DNA from 3 places in the Janthinobacterium sp. Mn2066 genome. Region 3 is predicted to be linked to each of the others. Evidence: predicted binding sites of a transcription regulator. Region 3 holds the regulator's gene; each other region holds the start of a gene.

The links. The regulator sigma-54, encoded in region 3, starts transcription at its own class of promoters, with help from an activator protein. The targets are predictions, from matches to a motif close to TGGCANGNAANCTGCTTT.
Region 1: ACL9RI_RS20610 (TorF family putative porin) is a predicted target of sigma-54. The motif match lies at 866-883, and genes of this name have one in related genera.
Region 2: adh (aldehyde dehydrogenase) is a predicted target of sigma-54. The motif match lies at 1,376-1,393, and genes of this name have one in related genera.

Annotation. Positions count from the first base shown of each region.
Region 1 covers NZ_JBMOUF010000010.1:256,710-258,981, reverse strand. The annotation lists gene ACL9RI_RS20620 (winged helix-turn-helix transcriptional regulator) at 1-238, opposite strand, end outside; gene ACL9RI_RS20615 (accessory factor UbiK family protein) at 435-683, opposite strand; gene ACL9RI_RS20610 (TorF family putative porin) at 964-1,737, shown strand; gene ACL9RI_RS20605 (P-II family nitrogen regulator) at 1,749-2,087, shown strand; gene ACL9RI_RS20600 (ammonium transporter) at 2,099-2,272, shown strand, end outside.
Region 2 covers NZ_JBMOUF010000023.1:7,649-9,920, reverse strand. The annotation lists gene adh (aldehyde dehydrogenase) at 1-1,296, opposite strand, end outside; gene ACL9RI_RS27420 (TonB-dependent receptor family protein) at 1,651-2,272, shown strand, end outside.
Region 3 covers NZ_JBMOUF010000006.1:183,160-185,431, forward strand. The annotation lists gene hpf (ribosome hibernation-promoting factor, HPF/YfiA family) at 1-157, opposite strand, end outside; gene ACL9RI_RS13360 (RNA polymerase factor sigma-54) at 227-1,705, opposite strand; gene lptB (LPS export ABC transporter ATP-binding protein) at 1,710-2,272, opposite strand, start outside.

The DNA of each region.
Region 1 (2,272 bases), on a different contig from region 3:
ATTCCTGATAGGCACTGCCGTCCGAAGCCGGGACGACTTCCAGGATGCCTTGTTCGGTCATCGTTTTCAGTCGGCTCGACAGGATGTTTTTTGGAATGCCGAGACTGCGCTGGAATTCGCTGAATCGGCCGATGCCAGCGGCAGCGTCGCGGATAATGAGCAAGGACCACCAGTCGCCGATGGCATCGAGCGATCGGGCGATCGCACACAGATTTCCTTGAAGGCTTTTACGTTTCATGCCAGACCCTACCTAATTGCCGTAGGATAGCATAAGAGTTTTATCATTAAACTGAATTCCGCATTACGGCCGGAGTTCGTGGCCAGCAATCGCATCCACTTCGATCCTGCGGCTCCAGAGCGAAGGCTGACACTGCAGCAGCAGCGTTACGCCATCTTGATGCCTGAAGCGCATCAAGACAGTGCAAGCGCAATGCTTACTTCTGTTGTTCGTTCAAGCGCGCTTCCAGTTCCACTACACGCAATTCCAGTGCGTCCAGTTTGGCGCGGGTCTTGGCCAGCACTTGCGCCTGGATATCGAATTCCTCGCGCGTGACCAGATCCAGGCGGGCAAAGCCCTGGGTCATCATCGACTTCACATTTTTCTCGATATCCTTGGCCGGCGAGTTTTCGATGGCCTGGTGGATCTTGCCTTGCAAATCATTAAAGAAAGTATTCATGTCCATGATGGGTCCTTTAGGTGTTCTTCGGGGTGTGGCAGGTGCAACGCACCATTGCGGTGCACTTCAGCCTTAATCTGGTGCGCAGCTGGGCTAATTTTCAAATCTTTAACAGGGTAGGTCCGTCATTGCTGCTGTTTGCAGGCTATGTGTGGGCATAAATACAGCTATCAAGGTGACAAGGTAGCTGGCACGTATTCTGCTAAAGAATTCATAAACGCTCTGTGATCTCCAGGCAAGATTTTAAACCTCAACCGCTTTAAAAGCTCAATAAAAGGAAATCGCCATGAAGAATCTGTCTCACAGTATCACTCTAGCAGCAGCGTTGACATCGGGCATGGCTATTCTGTGCGGCAACGCCATGGCGCAGGAGGTGGCCAGCGCTGCACCGGCCGTAGCGGACACTGTGCCTGATAATGTGGTGAGCTATAACGTGGCGCTGACCAGCGATTACCGTTATCGCGGACTTTCGCAAAGCCGTCTGGATCCCGCCATCAGCGGTGGCATCGACTATACGCACAATCCCACGGGACTGTATGTGGGCACGTGGATGTCGAGTATCAAGTGGATCAGGGATGGTGGTGGTGATGACAATCTGGAATGGGACATCTATGGCGGCAAGCGCGGCGACCTTGGCGCAGGGTTCAGCTACGATGTCGGTGGCTTGTATTACTACTACCCCTCGAATGGCCTGAGCACGAATGCCAATACCTTTGAACTGTACGGCCAGCTCAGTTACGGCCCGGCCTACCTCAAGTATTCGCATGCGACCACGAATCTGTTTGGCGTGGCCGATAGCAAACACAGCGGCTATCTCGATGCGGGCCTGAACTTGCCCATGTACGACGACTATACGCTCAACCTGCATGTGGGACACCAAAACGTCAAACACAATGACTCGCTCAGTTATTACGACTACAAGCTGGGCGTGAGCAAGGATTTCCCGGGCTTTGCCACCGTATCGCTGGCGGTTATCAAGGCCAATATCACCTCGCTGGCGCCCAACGGCACGAATCTGGCCAAAACCGGCCTAGTAGTCACTGTTTCCAAAACCTTTTAAACGAGACCGCCATGAAAATGATTACCGCGATCATCAAACCGTTCAAGCTGGACGAAGTACGTGAAGCCTTGTCGGCTATCAATGTGCAAGGGATAACTGTCACTGAAGTCAAAGGCTTTGGCCGCCAGAAAGGCCACACGGAACTGTACCGCGGCGCCGAGTATGTGGTCGATTTCTTGCCAAAAACCAAAATCGAGGCTGCCGTCGATGACGCCATCGTCGACCAGGCCATCGAAGCGATCGAGGGCGCCGCGCGCACCGGTAAAATCGGTGATGGCAAGATTTTCGTCTACAACCTGGAACAAGTTATCCGCATCCGCACCGGCGAGACCGGTAACGAAGCGCTCTAAGGGGAATCTTAATGAATAAAAATATAACAAAAGTACTTGCTGGGATAGCCTGTCTGTTTGCCTTTGGCGTGGCCGCGCCCAGTTTTGCCGATGCGCCGGCTGCCGCCACGACTGCGGCTGTAGCTACGCCTGCCGTGACGCCGGCGCCCGATGCGGTACCTGCCGCAGCTGCGCCGGCGCCTGCC
Region 2 (2,272 bases), on a different contig from region 3:
GGCGCCCAGGCCATATAAAGTGTCATTGGCAATCGCCAGTGCTTCGGCTTCATCCTTGAAAGTGGTCACGGAAACCACCGGTCCAAAGATTTCTTCCTGAAAGATGCGCATCTTGTTATTGCCTTTGAACACAGTCGGGCGCACGTAATAGCCTTTTTCCAGATCGCCCGTCTGCAGGTTGCGCTCGCCACCGGCCAGCACTTCGGCGCCTTCCTGACGGCCAATGTCGAGGTAGGACAGGATTTTTTCCAGCTGCTCCTGCGATGCCTGGGCGCCGATCATGGTGGAAGCGTCGAGTGGATTGCCCTGCTTGATGGCCGCCACGCGTTTCAGGGCGCGCTCGATGAATTTCTCGTAGATCGATTCCTGGATCAGCACGCGCGACGGGCAGGTACACACCTCGCCCTGGTTCAGCGCAAACATGGTGAAGCCTTCCAGGCACTTGTCGAAATACTCGTCGTCCGCATCCATCACGTCTTCGAAGAAGATGTTCGGCGACTTGCCGCCCAACTCCAGGGTGACGGGGATCAGGTTTTGCGCGGCATAGCCCATGATCAAGCGGCCCGTGCCTGTCTCGCCTGTAAAAGCGATCTTGGCGATGCGCTTGCTCGACGCCAGCGGCTTGCCCGCTTCCAGGCCAAAACCATTGATGATGTTCAACACGCCGGGCGGCAGCAAGTCACCGATCAGTTCGACCAGCACCATGATCGACGCCGGCGTCTGCTCGGCCGGTTTCAATACCACGCAATTGCCGGCAGCCAGCGCGGGCGCCAGTTTCCACACCGCCATCAAAATAGGGAAATTCCATGGAATGATCTGCCCCACTACACCGAGCGGCTCATGGAAGTGGTAGGCGTAAGTTTCCGCATCGATTTGCGCCACGGATCCTTCCTGCGCGCGGATGCAGCCGGCAAAGTAGCGGAAATGATCGATTGCCAGCGGAATGTCGGCATGCGTCGTTTCACGGATAGGCTTGCCGTTATCGATGGTTTCCGCGGTGGCGATCAGGCTCAGGTTTTGCTCGATACGATCGGCGATACGGTTCAGGATATTGGCACGCTCGGCTGGAGAAGTCTTGCCCCAGGCTTCCTTGGCGGCATGCGCGGCGTCCAGCGCCAGCTCCACATCTTCCGCCGTGGAGCGGGCAACCTCGCAAAAAGGCAAGCCCGTGATCGGGGTGACGTTCGGGAAGTATTCACCGTTGACTGGTGCAACAAATTTTCCGCCTATGTAATTGTCATAGCGTTGCTTGAAGGGATTGGCCACGCCCAGTTTGCTGATGTCTGCAAGATTCATGTCGTCCTCTATCTCATTGTTGGTGGTGATGCGTAATGTGACTGCCTGGTACTACCGCGTTGGGGAGTACCACCTCTCATTTGCAAATGCCGTGCCAACACTGGCCACACTACAAAATTAGCGGGTCCCGGCGTACTTGCAAGGCTTTATTGGCATGCCAGGTGGCCTGCAGGGCGCTACAGAATGGAACAAGGGGATGGAACAGGTGTTGCATTTTGGTACAGCACTTGTGACAATTCCGCCCTGCTCTCACCGGCGCCATCCTGCGTGGCGCACCGGGGGAGGCAGAGTCGGCATAATCAGTCTGACAAGCAGCAAGCTTCGTTAGCTCGTATCCCATTGGAGTATCTTTATATGCAACAACACTTCCGCCTGAACGCCATCGCCAGCCTGTTTTTTGCAGGCACCGCCACCGCCTTTGCCGCCGATGCCCCGGACGCCCAGGTACTGGACGTCGTGGTCGTCAGTGGCAGCCGTATCGAACACCCGAGCCGGGAAGTGCCCGCATCGATCGACGTGGTCGACAGCGCCCGCATCCAGGATGGCCAAATCCGCGTCAACGCCTCGGAAGCGCTGGCCGCCGTGCCCGGGCTGGTCGTGCAAAACCGCCAGAACTATGCGCAAGACCTGCAAATCTCCTCGCGTGGCTTCGGCGCCCGTTCCGCGTTTGGCGTACGGGGCGTGCGCCTGATCAGCGACGGCATCCCCGCCACCATGCCCGATGGCCAGGGCCAGGCCGCCACCTTTAATCTCGATACCGCCGAACGCATCGAAGTACTGCGCGGGCCATTTTCCGCCATCTACGGCAACCATTCGGGCGGCGTGATCCAGCTGTTTTCCAAGGATGGACAAAATCCACCATCCGTCGAACTGAATCTGACGGGCGGCAGCTACGGCACCAGCAAGGTGGATATCGGCGCGCAAGGCCAGGCAGGCGGCATCGGCTATGTGCTCGATGGCTCGCGCTTTCGCACGG
Region 3 (2,272 bases):
GACGTTTTGCTTTCTCTTTGAGGTTGTCGACGGTCAGAATCACGGCAATATCGATAACTTGATCGAAATGACGTTTCACACGCTCCAGTTTCGTTTGTACGTATTCACGGATGGCTGGTGTCACTTCAAGATGATGTCCGCTGATGGTGAGATTCATACACACTCCTAAAGATGATCAGGTTCGTGCGGAGTCCATCGTATCCGACCCGTAGAGGAACCGAAAAAACTACAAAGACTTACGCAGGCTCACTGGCGGAATTTTCAACGCTTCCCGGTATTTGGCAACAGTACGTCGCGCAATCACCATGCCCTGTTCCCCCAGCATGTCCGCAATCTTACTGTCGGATAAAGGATTTTTTGTGTCTTCTGCTCCTGTCAGTTGCACGATCAGTGCCCGTATCGCCGTTGACGATGCCTCGCCCCCCGCTTCGGTGGCGACATGGCTACCAAAAAAATATTTCAACTCAAACATGCCATGCGGGGTCAGCATGTACTTTTGGGTTGTTACCCGCGAGATAGTACTCTCGTGTAAACCCAGTGTATCAGCTATTTCGCGGAGCACAAGGGGGCGCATGGCGACGGCGCCGTGCGAGAAAAAATTCTTTTGTCGTTCTACTATCGCTTGCGCCACGCGCAGTATCGTATCGAAACGCTGGCGCATATTCTTGATCAGCCACTTGGCTTCCTGCAACTGTACGCCCATCGCGCCCTCGCCCTTGCCCTGCTTGAGCAGGTTCGCATACATGGCGTTGACCCGCAGGCGCGGCATGACATCGTTGTTCAAAGTCACTTGCCAGCCATTGCGGCCGCGCTTGACCACCACGTCCGGCACCACATAATCAGACACGTCGGAGGCAAACACGGCGCCCGGATGCGGGTTGCACTGGCGAATCACTGCTTGTGCTTCACGCAAGTCTTCCTCGTCGCAATTGAGGGCTTTTTTCAGTTTGTTGAAGTCGCGCTGGGCAAACCAGGCCAGGTGTTTTTCGACGATGGCCAAGGCCATGCGTCTTGTTACCAGGGCAATATTTGGCAGGCGGCGGATTTGCAGGGCCAGGCATTCGGCGGCATTGCGCGCCCCCACGCCCGGCGGATCGAAACTTTGCAGCAGCACCAGGGCCGTGCGCAGCTCATCGGCGTCGATGTCGAGCTCTTCCGGCAGGCGCGCCAGGATATCGTCGAGCGACTCGTCCAGGTAGCCATTGTCGTCGAGCGCGTCGATGATCAGCTCAACCAGCGCGCGGTCGCGCAATTCCAGCACCGTCACGCGCATCTGTTCCATCAGGTGCTCGCGCAAGGTGCAGTGATGGGCTTCGAGTTGCGGACGCGCATCGTCGTCCTCGGGCGCCCTGCCCCGGCTCGCTTCGCTCCAGTCACTGTCGCCCGTGTCCGGCGCCGCCGTGGCTTCGCCCGCATCGCCCTCATAGCCATCGGCCTCGGCCGGCGCTGCCGGTGTTTCCTGGCTCGGTGGCTGGGGCGGCGCTTCGGCCGGCGCGGCGGTGGAGCTCAAGGCGCCGTCGGACAGCAGGCGCAGCGAACGATCGAGCGGATCGTCGAGACGCTCAAGCAGCGGGTTATCCGTCAGCAGTTGTTCCAGCTCTTGGTGCAATTCCAGTGTGGACAGTTGCAACAGGCGTATCGATTGTTGCAACTGCGGCGTCAATGCCAAGTGCTGCGAAGTGCGCAGCTGCAATGATTGTTTCATTGGCTCACATACGGAAGTGTTCGCCCAGATAGACCCGGCGTACCGACTCGTTGGCGATGATGTCATCGGGACGTCCCGACGCCAGCACCGAACCCTGGTTGATGATGTAGGCGCGGTCGCAAATACCCAGCGTTTCGCGCACATTATGATCGGTGATCAGCACGCCGATATTGCGCTCCTTCAAGAAACGCACGATGCGCTGGATCTCGATCACGGCGATCGGGTCGACGCCGGCAAACGGTTCGTCGAGCAGCACGAAGCGGGGATCGGTGGCCAGCGCGCGGGCAATTTCCACCCGGCGGCGCTCGCCACCGGATAGTGACAGGGCCGGGTTTTCGCGCAGCTTTTCAATCTGCAAGTCGGCCAGCAAGGTATTCAGGCGTTCTTCGATTTCCGCCTTTTTCAAGGGACGGCCTTCGACGGTCTGGATTTCCAGCACGGCGCGGATATTGTCTTCCACCGTCAGCTTGCGGAACACCGACGCTTCCTGCGGCAGATACGACAAGCCCATCTGCGCGCGGCGATGAATCGGCAGGCTGGAAATGTCCACGCCGCTGATATCGATGG